Regions from separate parts of the Pseudokineococcus lusitanus genome, predicted to be linked through region 1. Evidence: riboswitches for the same ligand, from Rfam matches in the RefSeq annotation. Region 1 holds a riboswitch; the other holds the start of a gene.
What was found. Region 1 has a riboswitch for S-adenosylmethionine ahead of EDC03_RS07170 (methionine ABC transporter ATP-binding protein). Riboswitches for the same ligand answer to the same signal wherever they lie in the genome.
Positions count from the first base shown of each region.

Region 2: another riboswitch for S-adenosylmethionine. It lies ahead of EDC03_RS05645 (bifunctional o-acetylhomoserine/o-acetylserine sulfhydrylase); the one in region 1 lies ahead of EDC03_RS07170 (methionine ABC transporter ATP-binding protein).

Region 1 is NZ_RJKN01000003.1:267,253-276,559, reverse strand. Features, by position in the region: gene EDC03_RS07190 (alpha-1,4-glucan--maltose-1-phosphate maltosyltransferase) at 1-1,164, opposite strand, end outside; gene glgP (alpha-glucan family phosphorylase) at 1,318-3,894, shown strand; gene EDC03_RS07180 (MetQ/NlpA family ABC transporter substrate-binding protein) at 3,982-4,815, opposite strand; gene EDC03_RS07175 (methionine ABC transporter permease) at 4,943-5,542, opposite strand; gene EDC03_RS07170 (methionine ABC transporter ATP-binding protein) at 5,599-6,714, opposite strand; SAM riboswitch class IV at 6,783-6,900, opposite strand; gene EDC03_RS07165 (HNH endonuclease signature motif containing protein) at 7,021-9,027, opposite strand.
Region 2 is NZ_RJKN01000002.1:519,897-526,601, forward strand. Features, by position in the region: gene EDC03_RS05630 (patatin-like phospholipase family protein) at 1-782, opposite strand, end outside; gene EDC03_RS05635 (TetR/AcrR family transcriptional regulator) at 910-1,653, opposite strand; gene EDC03_RS05640 (DUF4188 domain-containing protein) at 1,652-2,140, shown strand; gene EDC03_RS05645 (bifunctional o-acetylhomoserine/o-acetylserine sulfhydrylase) at 2,201-3,532, opposite strand; SAM riboswitch class IV at 3,622-3,736, opposite strand; gene EDC03_RS05650 (sensor domain-containing protein) at 3,793-5,583, opposite strand; gene EDC03_RS05655 (alpha/beta fold hydrolase) at 5,580-6,407, opposite strand; gene EDC03_RS05660 (ScyD/ScyE family protein) at 6,661-6,705, shown strand, end outside.

The DNA of each region.
Region 1 (9,307 bases):
GCACTGCAGCGCGAGGTCGAGCGCGACCTCGAGGTCCAGCTCCCGGGCGCGGGCGACGAAGGCCTCGAAGTCGGCGACCGTGCCGAGGTCGGGGTGGACGGCGTCGTGGCCGCCGTCGGCCGAGCCGATGGCGTACGGCGAGCCCGGGTCCTCGTCGGTCGCGTCCAGGGTGTTGTTGCGGCCCTTGCGGAACGTCCGGCCGATGGGGTGGACGGGCGTGAGGTAGACGACGTCGTACCCCTGCGCGGCCAGCGCGGGCAGCCGCTCCGCGGCGGTCGTCAGGGTGCCGGAGACCCAGCGGCCCGTGGCCTGGTCGAAGTAGGCGCCCTCGGAGCGGGGGAAGAGCTCGTACCAGGAGCCGAAGAGCGCCAGCGGGCGCTGGACGACGAGGCGGGCGTCCTCGCTCGGCGTCACGAGCTCGCGGAGGGGCAGGCGCCGCAGCGCCTCCTGCACCCCGGTGCTCGTGCCCGCGGCGAGCCGCGCGGGCGCCGGGCGGCCGGTGTCACGCAGCCCGCGGGCGCCGGCCCGCAGGTGCTCGGCGTCGGCCGGGTCGCGGCCGGGGACCTCGGCGGCGCGGTCGAGGACGACGGCGCCGTCGGCGAGGGCCAGGTCGACGTCGGCCTCCGGCAGGCCGGGGGTGCCCACCTTGACGGAGGCGGCGTGCTCCCACGTCCCGTACGGGTCCGACCACGCCTCGACGCGGAAGGCCCACTCGCCCACGGCGTCCGGGACGAGGTCGGTGCGCCAGGTGTCGAGACCGGGGTTGGTGCAGACCATCCTCGTGCGGGCCGCCTCGCTGCCGTCCGGGCGCAGGAGCACTGCCTCGGCGGCGACGGCGTCGTGGCCCTCGCGGAAGACGGTGGCGGTGACGGGCACGGCCTCGCCGACGACGGCGCGGGCGGGGAAGCGGCCGCCGTCGACGACCGGCGCGAGGTCGACGACGGGGATGCGCCCGATCCGGGAGTGCGGGGACGCGGTGGCGGGGGAGACGCCCTCCGGCGGCGGGGCGACGGCCGAGGTGGCCGCGGCGCCGTCGGCGGCGGGGCCCGCGGCCGTGGGGTCGGACGCGGCGGCGCCGGGCACGGACGCGGGCGCGTCGCCGGCGGGGCCCGCGGCGGCGGGGCGGTCGCGGGGGGACGGGGCGGGTCGGCGCGAGGTCGGCACCGGGCGAACGTACCGAGGTCGGGCAGACCTCACCCGGTGACGCGGGGGACCGGGGCGGGGCCGTCCGGGAGGAGGGGCACGGGCGGGGCCCGGGCGTCTCGCCCTGGCGACGAGGGGGGACGCGGGGGCCCCGCGTGGCTACGCTCCGCGCCCGTGAGAGCCATCCGACGGTTCACCGTCCGCACCGCTCTGCCCACGCCGCTGGCCGCCCTCGGCCGCCTGGCGCACAACCTGCGGTGGTCCTGGCACCCGCCGACGCAGGACCTGTTCCGCGACGTCGACGCCGCGGTCTGGGACGAGGTGGGCCACGACCCCGTGGCCCTTCTCGCCGAGATCGGGCCGGACCGCCTCGCGGAGCTCGCGCAGGACGAGGCGCTCGTCGCCCGCGTCCGCGCCGCCGAGACCGACCTCGACACCTACCTCTCCGAGCCGCGCTGGTACCAGGGCGCCACCGCCGGGTGGGAGGGCGGCGGGCCCGCCGCCGTCGCCTACTTCTCCCCGGAGTTCGGCGTCACGTCCGTCCTGCCGCAGTACTCCGGCGGCCTCGGCATCCTCGCCGGCGACCACCTCAAGGCGGCCTCGGACCTCGGCGTGCCCGTCGTCGGCGTCGGCCTGCTCTACCAGCAGGGCTACTTCCGGCAGTCCCTGTCCCGGGACGGGTGGCAGACGGAGACCTACCCCGTCCTCGACCCCGCGGGCCTGCCGCTCACCCAGCTCCGCGAGGCGGACGGCACGCCGTGCCGGGTCTCCCTCGCCCTGCCGGGCGACCGCACGCTCCACGCGCACGTGTGGCGGGCCGACGTCGGCCGCGTGCCGCTGCTGCTGCTCGACTCCGACGTCGAGGAGAACGACCCCGACCTGCGCGCGACCACCGACCGGCTGTACGGCGGCGGCGGGGAGAAGCGGCTCCTGCAGGAGATGCTGCTCGGCATCGGCGGCGTCCGGGCGCTGCGGCTCTGGTCGCGCCTCACCGGCGCCCCCGCGCCGGAGGTCTTCCACACCAACGAGGGCCACGCCGGCTTCCTCGGCGTCGAGCGCATCGGCGAGGCGCTCGGCGCGGGCCTCGGCCTCGAGGCGGCGCTGCAGGCGGGCCGCGCGGCGACCGTCTTCACGACGCACACGCCGGTGCCCGCCGGGATCGACCGCTTCGACGCCGAGCAGGTCCGGGCCCTCGTCACGGCGGCCGTGCCCGCCGTCGACGGCGACCGCCTCCTGGCCCTCGGCGCGGAGAGCTACCCGGGCGGCCAGCCCGGCATCTTCAACATGGCCGTCATGGGCCTGCGGCTCGCGCAGCGCGCCAACGGCGTCTCGCAGCTCCACGGCGACGTGAGCCGCGGCATGTTCGACGGCCTCTGGCCGGGGCTCGACGTCGACGAGGTGCCCATCACCTCGGTGACCAACGGCGTCCACGCGCCGACGTGGGTCGACCGCCGCCTCGACGACCTCGTCCACGAGGCCGCCGGCCAGTACCCGACCCGGCACGTCGAGGCGTGGGCCGCCGCGGCGGACCTGCCCGCCGACCGGCTGTGGGCGGTGCGCCGCGAGATGCGCGCGACGCTCGTCGCCGAGGTGCGGCGGCGGCTGCGCGCCTCCTGGCTCGAGCGGGGCGCCTCGGCCGCCGAGCTCGGCTGGGTGGACGAGGTGATGGACGACGGCGTGCTCACCATGGGCTTCGCCCGGCGGGTGCCGACGTACAAGCGGCTCACGCTCATGCTGCGCGACCCCGAGCGCCTCAAGGCGCTGCTGCTGCACCCGACCCGGCCCGTGCAGCTCGTCATCGCCGGCAAGTCGCACCCGGCCGACGACTCCGGCAAGGCGCTCATCCAGCAGCTCGTGCGCTTCGCCGACGACCCGGCCGTGCGCCACCGCATCGTCTTCCTGCCGGACTACGACATCGGCATGGCGCAGACGCTCTACCCGGGCTGCGACATCTGGCTCAACAACCCGCTGCGCCCCCTCGAGGCCTGCGGCACCTCGGGCATGAAGGCCGCCCTCAACGGCGGCCTCAACCTCTCCATCCTCGACGGGTGGTGGGACGAGTGGTTCGACGGCGAGAACGGCTGGGCCATCCCCACGGCCGACGGCGTCGAGGACGAAGGCCGCCGCGACGACCTCGAGGCGGCGGCGCTGTACGACCTCGTGGAGCAGCAGGTCGCGCCCCGGTTCTACGACACCGGCGCCGGGGGCGACGAGCCGCCGGCGCGCTGGCTCGAGATGGTGCGCCACACGCTGTCGGTGCTCGGGCCGAAGGTGCTCGCGTCGCGGATGGTGGCGGAGTACGTCGAGCGGCTGTACGTGCCCGCCGCCGCGAGCGGCCGGGCCGTCGCCGCGGAGGGCCACGCCGGCGCGCGGCGACTCGCCACGTGGGTCGAGCACGTCCGGGGCGGCTGGTCGTCGGTGCGCGTCGACCACGCCGAGTCGGTCGGGCTGCCGGACACGCCGCTGCTCGGCGACGTCCTCGGCGTCCACGCCTACGTCTCGCTCGGGCAGCTCGCGCCCGAGGACGTCGAGGTGCAGGTGGTCCACGGCCGCGTCACGGCGACGGACGAGCTCGTCGCCACGGGCACCGTCCGCCTCTCGCACGTCGAGGCGCTCGAGGACGGGCGGCACCGCTACGCCGGCGAGGTGCCGCTGCGGCGCACGGGCGCCGTCGGCTACACGGTGCGCGTCCTGCCGCACCACGAGCTGCTCGCGGCGCCGACCGAGCTGGGGCTCGTCGCCAACGCCTGACCGCCGACGCACGAGCGCCCCCGCCCGGACCGGGCGGGGGCGCTCGTGCGTCCGGGGCCGCGCGCCGTGGCGCCGCCGCGGCGTGGCTCAGAAGGCCGGGATGACCGCGCCCTCGTACTGCTCCTCGATGAAGGTGCGCGTCTCGTCGGAGTGCAGGAGCTGCTCGAGCAGCTGGATGCGCTCGTCGTCCTCGTCGCCCGTCCGGACGACGACGAGGTTCGCGTTGGGGTTGCCCTCGGCGGCCTCGAGGGCCAGGGCGTCGTCGGCGGGGGAGAGGTCGGCGTCGATGGCGTAGTTGCCGTTGACGACGGCGATGTCGACGTCCTGGAGCGAGCGCGGGACCTGCGCGGCCTCGACCTCGGTGATGTCGAGGTCGCGGCCCCCCTCCTGCACGTCGAGGGCGGTCGGCGCGTCCTCGCCCGTGTCGGCGAGGACGACGAGGCCCTCGGCCTCGAGCAGCCGCAGCGCGCGGGCGGCGTTCGTCGGGTCGTTGGGGATGGCGACGGTCGCGCCCGACGGGACGTCGTCGATGCTCCCGAGGCTCTGCGAGTAGATGCCGAGGGGCTCGACGTGGACGGGCTCGAGCGCGGCGAAGTCGTAGCCGGCCGTGCGCTCCTGCTCCTCGAGGTACGGGATGGTCTGGAAGTAGTTGGCGTCCAGCGAGCCGTCCTCGAGGGCCACGTTGGGCTGCACGTAGTCGGTGAACTCGACGACCTCGAGGTCGAGCCCGGCGTCCTCGGCCAGCTCGTCCTGCACGAAGCGGAGGATCTCCGCGTGGGGCACCGGCGAGGCGCCCACGCGCAGCGGCTCGTCGGCCGCGCTCAGCTCGGCCTCCCCGCCGCCGCAGGCGGACAGCGAGAGGGCGAGCGCGGCGGCCGCGCCGAGGGCGACGGCGGTGCGGGGGCGGCGGGTGGTGGGCACGGGGGACCTCCGGGTCGGTGGGCGAGGGCGTGCGGGAGCCCTGGTCGGGCGGGACGGGGGACGACGGGACGGCCCGCGGCGGGCGGGTCGGTGGTGCGGGTGGGCGCCGGGCGCCCGGGGGGCGTCGTCAGCGGTGCGCGAGGCGGCGGGCGAGGGCCTCGCCGCCCTGCTGGAGCACCTGGACGACGACGAGCAGGAGGGCGACGGTCACGAGCGTGATGTCCGTCCGGAACTGCTGGTAGCCGTAGCGGATGGCGAAGTCGCCGAGCCCGCCGCCGCCCACCGCGCCGGCCATCGCCGAGTAGCTGACGAGCGCCACGACGGTGACGGTGCAGCTGGCCACGACCGACGGCAGCGCCTCCGGCAGGAGGACGGTGCGGACGACGTCCCGCCGCCGCGCGCCCATGGAGAGGGCGGCGGCCACCTTGCCGGGGGCCACCTCGCGCAACGACGTCTCGACGAGCCGCGCGAGGAAGGGCACGGCGCCGATGGTCAGCGGCACGACGGCGGCCCAGGAGCCGATCGTCGTCCCGACGAGGAGCCGGGTCACCGGGGCCACGGCGACGAGCAGGATGATGAAGGGCAGCGAGCGGCCGAGGTCGACGAGCAGGCCGAGCAGCCGGTGCGCGAGCGGGTGCGGCGCGAGACCGCCCGGCGAGACGACGAGCAGCAGGACGCCGAGGGGGATCCCGCCGAGGACGGCGAGGACGGTCGCCGTGGCGACCATCGTCAGCGTCTCGCGGGTGGCCTCGGCCAGCTGCGGGGCGAGGGAGAGCAGCTCGCTCACGCCGCCACCTCCAGGAGGACGCCGCGGGCGCGCAAGGCGTCCGTGGCGCCGCCCAGCCGGGCGGCGTGCTCGGCGGCCCCGCCGGCGACCTCGAGGAGGAGGTGCCCGGCCCGGCGACCGCCGAGGGTCTCGACCCGGCCGCCGACGACCGAGACGTCGAGCCCGTGCTCGCGCACGAGCGACGTCATCACCGCCTCGCCGGGTCCGCCGCCGCCGTCGGGCCCGGCCTGCCCGTCCCAGCCGTCGGTGACGACGAGCTGGAGCAGCGCGCTGCCGGGCCGCACCGGGGGCCGGGCGGGCGCCGGCAGCAGGCGGGTGGCCAGGGGCGAGCCGGGGCGGGCGGCGACGTCGGCCAGCCGGCCCTCGTCGACGACCCGGCCGTGCTCGAGCAGGACCGCGCTGTCGCAGGCGGCCCGGACGACGTCCATCTCGTGCGTGACGACGACGACCGTGAGGCCCAGCTCGTCGCGGAGCTCCCGGACGAGCGCGAGGACGCCGGCCGTGGAGCCGGGGTCGAGGGCGGAGGTGGCCTCGTCGCACAGCAGGACCGACGGGCGGGCGGCGAGGGCGCGGGCGATGGCGACGCGCTGCTGCTGGCCGCCGCTCAGCTGGGACGGCCGGGAGGCCTTCTTGTCGGCGAGGCCGACGCGCTCGAGCAGCTCCGCGGCGCGGGTCTCGCGCTCGCGCCGGCCGACGCCCGCGAGCTCCAGCGGCAGCGCGACGTTGCCGAGCGCGGTCCGCGAGCCGAGGAGGTCGAAGTGCTGGAAGACCATGCCGATGCTGCGGCGGGCCGTGCGCAGCCGGCCGGCGTCGAGCGCGGTGAGGTCCTGCCCGTCGACGACGACGCGGCCGGCGTCCGGGCGCTCGAGGAGGTTGACGCAGCGGGCGAGGGTGCTCTTGCCGGAGCCGCTGGGGCCGACGACGCCGACGACGTCGCCCGCCGGGACGGAGATGCTCACGCCGTCGAGCGCGCGGACCTCGCCCGTGCGGACCGGCGCGTCGTCCTCGACGACGACGTCCACGTCCGAGGTCCGCCGCGCGACGAGCTGCCGCAGGCCGCCCCGGCGCCGGGGCGCCGCGTAGGTCTTGACGAGGCCGGACAGCTCGATCACGGGCGGTGCGCTCCTGGCAGCAGGCGCGACGGCACCGGCCGCCGCGCACGCGGAGACGAGGCCCGGTCGGGCCACGCTTGCGGACGCGCCGTCGTGGGGCGTCCACCTGGTCCTCACCCGGAGCACCCCGCCGTGGCGGAGGGTTGCTGACCAGCGAGCCGGGGCTTCGCGCTGGTTCTCGTGACCTGGACGGGACGGTAGGCAGCGTCCGGCGTCGCTGTCAAAACCGCTCGGGACGGTGGGTATTGGGAGCCCGGGGCCACCGTGGCGACGGGTCACGACGAGGCCGACGCGGTGGTGCCGGCGTCAGAAGGGCGGCGGGTCGTCGTCGGTCGGCGGGGCCGGCGACGCGGGCGGTTCGCGGTGGTGGGCGGTCGCGGTGACGGCAGCGCTGATGAGCAGGGCGGCGCCGGGCCAGGCCATGTCGACGGTCGGGTACGAGCAGTCGAGGGGATCGCCGAGGTCGCCCCAGCCGGTGGGCAGGGGCGTGCCGTCGTCGTCGCGGCTGGTGATGGGTCGGGGGAGGAAGGGTGGTGCGGGGTCGTCGTGGACGAGGCCGAGGGGTGAGGTCCAGCGGGTGCCGAGGCCGTGCGGGTCGTCGGGGTCGTCGGTGATGGCCTCGACCTGCCAGCCGTAGTGGGTGCGGCACTGGTGGTGCTTGCGGCAGCGGGGGCGGAGGTTGCACTCGCAGGTCGGGCCACCGGCGCCGTGGGGTACCTGGTGGTCGAGGTCGCAGCGGACCGAGGGCTGGGTGCAGCCGGGGTGGGTGCACTCGGGCAGCGCGGTCCGGACGTAGCGGGACTGCTCGGCGGTGGGGACGTAGTCGGTGGGCAGGCCAGCGAGAGGGCAGGTCGACGAGGACGGCGTCGCTGCGTCGGACGCATCAGCTCCTGTCCGGGCCCAGGGAGGCGTGGTGGTGCCGGGCGTGGTGGTGCCGGGCGTGGTGGTGCCGGGCGTGGTGGTGCCGGGCGTGACCTTGTCGGTAAGGCCGGGGGGTGCCGGCTCCGTGGTCGTCGTCGGCGGGGGCACGGCTGTCGCTGTGGTCCGCTGGTCGCCCGGTGGGTCGGGCACCGCGTCGAGGCCGGCGTCCGGTGCAGGGGAGGGCGGAGGAGCCGTGGTGGGCGTCACCACCGCCGGGACGGTCGTCGCGCCGGTGGTGAGCCCAGGCGTCGTCGTGCGGGTCCCGGCGGCTGGGAGGTGGTGGAGGTGTCCGTCGACGCCAAGCACTTTCCCGGTGAAGAAGTCGGTGAGGACCCGGCGGAAGGGGTGGCCGGCGGCGAGGAGCTCGCGGGCGATGTCGGCCGGGACCGCGCCGTGGCCGGCGAGCCACGCGGTCTCGTCGTCGAGGCCGAGCAGCGTCGGGAGCGAGACGTTGAGGGACGGGCCGTGGCACTGCCCGGTGTGGGCACGGCCGTCCTTCCGTGGGCCGGCACCGGTGTCGGTGACCAGGCCGACGAGGGCGTCGAAGCGGCGGGCGTCGACGCCGCGGCGGTCGGGCAGCCCGGTGGTGTCGGTGGTGACGGGGTCCAGTCCGGCGGCGACCGCGGCGTGCGGGTCCGCGCTCGCGTTGGGGCCGGTGCGGGTGCGCGCCCACGTGTCGAGGCGGTGGAACAGGGCGGTGATGTCGGCGACGGGTCCGGTGGCGACGAGCTCGGCCGCCCCGTCACCCAGCGGCTGGACCAGGACCCGGCGGCGGCAGGTCTCGTACCGGGCCCGGCGGTTGGTCGCGTCGACCTCGAGCCGGGCGACCAACGCCCGGACCTTCCGCTTCACGCCGGGCGGGTCCAGGCGGGGCAGGTCCTCGGCGACCTCGGCGTCGACCCAGCGGGCCTGCTCCGGCGTCAGACCGGCAGTGCCGGTGACGACCGCGTGCGCCCGGGCGGGGCAGATGCCTCCGCTGCGCAGCGCGGCCCGGGTCTGCGGCAGCACGGTCGTCAGCGCGAGCGCGTCCTGCACCAGTCGCCGCGCCCCCGCGACCCCGACCCGCAGGGCGAGGGCGATCTCGGTGACCACGGCCTCGGCCGGGTCCCCGCCGAGCCGGCCGAAACGGGCGGTCTCGACCGGGTCCCCGTCGACCGGGACGCCCAGGGCGGCGGCGACCTCGTCGACGAGGTCGGCCACCAGCCCCAGAAGCGCGGCGTGCTGGGCCGACGCGGCCGCGTGGGCGTCGCGGAGCCGGTCCAGGACCTCCCGACCCGCGCGGCGGGAGACCGGCAGGTCGCCGACCGGGACGTCGAGCGGACCGACGGGGCCGGCGGGTGCGGGGACGACGGCGTCGTCGCGCGCCTCGTCGTCGGGCTGCTGCCGCGCCATCGCCACCCCTCCCTCACCGTCGAACGTGTGTTCGAAGTCTAGTGGAGGGGCCCGACATCCGCTCCCGCTGTCCACACCTCCGCGGGTCGCTGCCGGGACCCCGTCGAGTCACCACGGACCGGTCGTCGCGCCGACGGCTGTCCTCCGCGCGGGTGAGGGCTGGTGGTCCCCGGGGCGCGCGCCGGCGGCGGGGGCGCGCCGGCCGAGCAGGTCCTCGCCGGGCCGGACGCGAGCTCCTCACCGCGGCGCGGTGGGCCTGCCGCCGGACCCGGGGGCGGAG
Region 2 (6,705 bases), on a different contig from region 1:
AGCGGGCCGGCGCCGTCGGGCAGGCCCGCGGCCTCGTCGAGGAGGTCGGTGACCCACGGCGTCAGCGCCGTGCCGTCGTCCGCCGTGCCGTCCGCGGGCATGCCCGTGCAGACGCCGAAGAGGTTGTCCGGCACGGCGACCTGCGCCGCCCGCAGGTGCACCCACGCCGCGCCGAGCACGACGCCGACCACCGTCAGCAGCAGCCCGAGCAGCCCCGCCACGACCCACCCCAGCGCCGGGAACGCCGAGACGGCCGCCGCGAGCAGCAGCACCCCCGGCACCGCGCCCACCGCGACCCTCCACCAGCCGCCGGGCGCCCGCCCCGCCGCGGCGACGCCGGTCAGCACCGCCCGCGGCCACGAGCCGCCGTCCCGCGCCGCGAGCACGGCCAGCACGAGGTCGAGCAGCGGCATCGTCGCCCGGGTCGGCACGAAGAGGTCGGAGAGCCGGGAGCCAGAGGGACGGCGCCCGCGCCGGGCGGTCGGCGTCGCGAGGTCGCCGGGCAGCCGTGCGAGGACGGCGAACCCGCCCCGTCCGGTGGCCCCGCCGTCGCGCCCCAGCTCCGCCGCCGCCGACACCGCCGCGGCGACGGCGCCCGCCGACGTCCCGCCCACCTGGACCAGCCGGTGCTCGCGCGCGATCTCGCAGACGGCCCACGGGTAGACGACGCCGCTCGTCACGCCGCCGCGCATGACGACGTCGCACGTCGCTCGCGGGTCGGCGTAGGCGGCGGTGGAGCCGAGCGGCTCGGGCGGTGGCACGGGCGTCGTCGCAGGGCTCACGCGCGGATGCTCGCAGCCGCCCCCGACGGCGTCCGGCGGCGGGTGGGGGCCACGGCCTCGACCGCTCGAGACCGACGAACGACCGGTTCCCGGGCCCGGGAACCGGCCGTTCGTCGGTCTCGCCGGGTCAGCCCGCCAGCCCCGCTCCCACCGTCGCGAGGGTCCGGACCAGCGCCTGCTCCCGCTCGTCCGGGTCGAGCCCGGCCAGGACCCCGACGAGCAGCTCGGCCAGCCCGTGCACGGCCGCCCACGCGGCGAGGTCCGCCCCCGCGCGCCCCCGCACGCCGAGCCCGCCGGCGGCGTCGAGCTCGTCGAGCCGGTCCTGCAGCATCGACCAGGGGTCCGGCCCGCCCACGCAGCCCGGCGGGCCGCCCGTGGTCGGCGGCCCGTTGAAGACGACGTGGAAGAGCCCCGGCTCGGCGACGGCGTACTCGACGTACCCGCGCCCGACAGCGACGAGGCGCGCCCGCGCCAGGGCCACGGCGTCACCGGACGCCGGCACCGCCGCCAGCCGCTCCGCCATCGCGACGCCCATCGCGCCGCGCGCGTGCTCGGCGACCGTCGCCAGCAGCTCGGCCTTCCCCGCGAAGTGGCGGTAGGCCGCGTTGGGGCTGACGCCGACCTCGCGTGCCACCTCGCGCACCGACAGCCCGGTGGGCCCTGCGGCGCGGACCGCCGTCGAGGCCGCCGCCACGAGGGCGTTCCGCAGGTCGCCGTGGTGGTAGGTCGCGCGCTCCAGGGCCCCTCCCGACGTCGGGCGGCGCGACCCCGCGCCACATGTGGACAGCGTCCACACCGTAGTCCTATGTTGACGGCGTCCACATCGACGCCGACGACCTCGGCCGGTCAGCACCACCGCAGGGGGAGCCATGGGCACCACGGTCCACGCAGGACGCCGCACCGCCGACCTCGACGGGCAGGACGTCGTCGTCTTCGTCATCGGCATGCGCATCAACCGGCTCCGCAGCCCGCGGCAGTGGCTGCCGGTCTTCCGGGCGATGCCGCTCATGCTCGCCGAGCTGGGCCGCCCCGAGCTGGGCCTGCTCCACGCCCGCACCTACTGGTCCGGGCGCACCTTCATGCTCCTGCAGTACTGGCGCAGCTGGGACCTGCTGCAGGCCTACGCCTCTGCGGGTGACGCCGAGCACCTCCCCGCCTGGCGCGCCTTCAACCAGCAGGCCCGCCGCGGCGGCGACGCGGCCGGCATCTTCCACGAGACCTACCTCGTCGGCCCGGGCCGTGCGGAGTCCGTCTACGTCTCGATGCCCGACCACGGGCTCGCCGCGGCGACCCGCTCGGCCCCCGTCCCGCCGCGCCGCCAGCGGGCCGCGGAGCGGATGCGCGGCGTCGACGCCTGAGCCGGGCAGGTGGCTGCACGAGGACGCGCTCTACCGCGTCGTCGTGCAGCCACCTCGACCTCAGACCGCGGAGAACCCGCGCTCGAGGTCCGCCCGGATGTCGTCGAGGTGCTCCAGCCCCACGGACAGCCGCACGAGCCCCGGCGTCACGCCCGCCTTGACCTGGTCCTCGGGCGCCAGCTGGCTGTGCGTCGTCGACGCCGGGTGGATGACGAGGCTGCGCACGTCCCCGATGTTGGCCACGTGGCTGTGGAGCGTCAGCGCGTCGACGAAGCGTCGCCCCGCCTCCAGGCCCCCGCGCAGCTCGAAGGCGAGGACGCCGCCGGCGCCCCGCGGCGCGTACTTCTGCTGCCGCGCGTGCCACGGGCTGGACGGCAGGCCCGCGTACTGGACCCGCTCGACCTCCGGCCGCTGCTCCAGCCACTCGGCGACCGCCTGCGCATTGGCCACGTGCCGCTCCACCCGCAGGCTCAGCGTCTCGATGCCCTGCCCGAGGAGGAAGGCGTTGAACGGCGAGATCGCCGGCCCGAGGTCGCGCAGCAGCTGCACCCTCATCTTGAGGATGTATGCGAGGTTCGCGCCCAGCGCGCTGCCGACGCCGAGGTCCCGCGCGTAGACGAGCCCGTGGTAGCTCTCGTCCGGCTGGTTGAAGCCCGGGAAGCGGTCCGGGTGCTGCGCGTAGTCGAAGGTCCCGCCGTCGACGACGACCCCGCCGATCGCCGTCCCGTGGCCGCCGAGGTACTTCGTCGCCGAGTGCACGACGACGTCCGCGCCCCACTCCAGCGGCCGCAGGAGGTACGGCGTCGCCACCGTCGCGTCGACGACGAGCGGCACGCCCACCTCGTGAGCGACGCCGGCCACGCCCTCGACGTCGAGGACGTCGCCGCGCGGGTTGGGGATGGCCTCCCCGTAGAAGACCTTCGTGTTGGGGCGCACCGCGGCGCGCCAGGAGTCAAGGTCGTCGGGGTCCTCGACGAACGTCGTCGTGACGCCGAGCTTGGGCAGCGTGTAGCGGAGCAGGTTGACCGTGCCGCCGTAGAGGCTGGGGCTCGCGACGACGTGGTCTCCCGCCTCGGCGACGTTGAGGATCGCCAGCGTCTCCGCCGACTGCCCCGACGCGACGAGCAGCGCGCCGACGCCGCCGTCGAGGTCGGCGATGCGCTTCTCGACGGCGTCCGTCGTCGGGTTGGTGATGCGCGTGTAGATGTTGCCGAGCTCGGCCAGCGCGAAGAGGTTCGCCGCCTGCTCGGTGTCGCGGAAGGCGAAGGACGTCGTCTGGTGGATAAGCAGCGCCCGCGAGCCGGTGCTCGGGTCGGGCGCGGCGCCGGCGTGGATCTGGCGGGTCTCGAAGGACCAGGCGGCGGGCGCCTCGTCGGCGACGCCGTGCGTCACCGGCTCCTCGTCGAGGCCGGTCGACGGCGTGGGGTGGTCGGCGGGAGGGGTGGTGGGCACAGGGGTCTCCTCGGCGAGGGGCTCGTGCGAGCCCGCGCTTGCCGCGCCCGGACGGGTGGCGGCCCGGTCTTCACCCGGGGCACCCCGCCGCAGGAGGAGGGTTGCCGGCCAGCGAGCCGGGGCTTGTCGCTGGCGCTCTTGACCTGCCTCGACCCTAGGAGCGTCCGTCCGTCGAGCGGGACCCGTGTCTCACGGACCGGTCAGCGCGCCGCGCACCACCGGTCGAGCTCGTCCACGGGCAGCGGCCGTGCGTAGTGGTAGCCCTGCGCCATGTCGCAGTCGAGGTCCTCGAGGGCGCGGCGCTGGTCCGGCGTCTCGACGCCCTCCGCGACGGCCCGCAGCCCGAGGGAGTGCGCGAGGTGGACGCACGTGGCGACGATGGCCGCGTCACCGCGGCTCTCGGTGAGCCCCGCGACGAAGGACCGGTCGATCTTCAGCTCGTCGAGCGGGAACCGCTGGAGGTACGTGAGGCTCGCGTAACCGGTGCCGAAGTCGTCGACCGCGAGGGTGACGCCGAGCGCCTTGAGCGCCCGCAGCGTCGCGGCGGCCGCGTCCGGGTCCTCCATGAGCGCCGTCTCGGTCACCTCGAGCGTGAGCAGCGCCGGGTCGAGCCCGTGCCGGTCCAGCACCTCGGCGACGAGCGGCACGAGGTCCGGGTCGCCGAGCTGGCGCGTCGAGAGGTTGACGGCGATCTCCGTCGTCGGGCCGCCTCCCGCCGTCCGCGCCCACGCCGCCCCCTGGGCCACGGCGGAGTCCAGCACCCACGCCCCGAGGCGGCGCACGAGGCCCGACTCCTCGGCGACGTCGATGAAGTCGCCGGGCTGGAGCAGCCCGCGCTCGGGGTGCTGCCACCGCACGAGCGCCTCGACGCCGGCCACACGGTCGCCCCGCAGGTCCATGCGGGGCTGGTAGTGCACGCGCAGCTCGCCCTCGGCGATGCCGCGGCGCAGCTCGCCGATGAGCCGGAGACGTCCGACGGCCGGGTCGACGACGTCCGGGTCGTGCAGCTCGACACGGGCGCGGCCGCGTGCCTTCGCCCGGTGCATCGCGACGTCGGCGTGGTGGAGCAGCCGCTCCGGCGTCTCGTCGGGCGTGGCCCGGACGACCCCGACGCTCGCCGTGACGACGATCTCGACGTCCTGCAGGAGCACGGGCGCCGTGACGACGTCGAGCACCCGCTCGGCCACCGCCCGCGCGGCGCCGTCGTCCCCGACGTCGGCCACGACGACGAACTCGTCGCCGGACAGGCGCGCGACGACGCCGTCCGCGCGGACGGTCGCGGTGAGGCGCTGCGCGACGACGCGGAGCAGCTCGTCGCCGGCCTCCCGACCGAGGCTGTCGTTGACCGCCTTGAAGTGGTCGAGGCCGACGAAGAGCAGCGCCGTCCCGGCGGACGCCGGCCGGCCGCCCTCCGGCGCACCGGCGAGTCGGGCCAGCAGGCCGGCGCGGTTGGGCAGGCCCGTGAGGTCGTCCCGCAGCGCCCGCTGCCGCATCTCCTCCTCGACGGCGACCCGCTGCCGCTCGGCTTCCTGGGCACGGCGCAGCGCGTCGACGAGGTCACGCTCGTGCCGGCGCCGCTCGTGGGCGGCGAGGACGATGACGCGGATCTCGGCCGGCACCCCGTCGGCCGCCGGCCGGAGGGTCGCCGACAGCAGGACCGCCCGGCGGGAGCGGTCCGCGGCGATGACCTCGACCATCGTCTCGGCCACGGCACCGGTGGCCCGCAGCCGCGGCAGGCAGGAGGCGCTCCAGAGGATGCGGTCGCCCACGGGCAGCAGCCGCGGCAGGCGCGTCCCGAGGAGCTCCTCCGCGGTGTAGCCGGCCCAGGCGCAGAAGGTCGCGTTGACCCGGGTGATGGTGCCGTCGTCCGCCGTCGTGAGGTAGCCGCAGGGGGCGTCGTCGTAGAGCTCCCGGAGCCGGTCCGCCTCGTCGGCCCGCGGCGGGCGCCCCTCCGGGGACGCGTCGGCGGAGGGCTCGAGCGTCGTCGTCATCGGTCGAGGTACGCGAGGACGGCCGCCGCGGTCTCGGCGGGCGCGGACAGGTGCGGGCAGTGCCCGCTCGCGTCGAGGTGGACCAGGGTGCTGCCCGCCAGCCGGGCGAGGAGGTGGTCCCCGACCTCGGGCGGGGCGAGGACGTCGTCGACGCACTGCAGGACGAGCGCGGGCACGGTGACGCGGGCGAGCAGGTGCCGGACGTCGGAGTGGAAGGTCACGCGGGCGAAGTGCCGGGCGATGTCCGGGTCGGTGGCCTGGAAGCTGCCCGTCAGCCGCTCGCCGAGCTCGGGGGTGCCGGGGTTGCCCATGACCATCGGCGCGATGGTCGCGGCCCAGGCGGAGTAGTTCGCGTCGAGGGACTCGAGCAGCTCGTCGACGTCCTCCCGCGAGAACCCGCCGACGTACCCCGTGGCCGGGTCGTCGATGTAGCAGGGCGAGGGCGCGACGAGCACGAGGCGCGAGAACCGCTCGGGCTCACGGACGGACGCGAGCAGCGCCATCATCGCGCTGATGCTGTGGGCCACGACGACGACGTCGCGCAGGTCGAGCTCCTCGCAGACCTCGAGCAGGTCGTCCACGTAGCCGTCGAGGGACCCGTACTTCTCCCGGTCGTACGCGGACAGGTCCGACCCGCCCGCACCGACGTGGTCGACGAGGACGACCCGGTGCTCGGCGGCGAGCGCGGGCAGCATCGCCTGCCAGGCGCCCTGCTCGGAGCCGAAGCCGTGCAGGAGCAGCAGCGCGGGTCCGTCGGGGCGTCCGACCTCCGTGACGTTGTTGCGGCTGACGGCGGTGCGCCGGGGGGCGCGGATGGCGGGCACGACGGTCCTCCTCGGGCACGAGGTCCACGCAGCGGGTTGCACGTCGCCTCGGCGGTGCATCGGCAGCGGCGGCCGTCACCTTGAGCCGACGCCGGACGCTGTCTCACCCGTCCGCCCGTGCTGCCCGGGGCTGTCGACCTGCGCCGTTCCCCGTACGCCCGCCCCACCAAGCCGCTATCCCTGTGTCACCGGTCGCGACCGAGCGTCCGGACGCCGCGCCCGACGGTCGGGCCTGCGCCCCAGGGAGGCCCCCGTGGTCACCACCCGCCCCATCCGCCGATCCCCCGCCCCGTCGCGC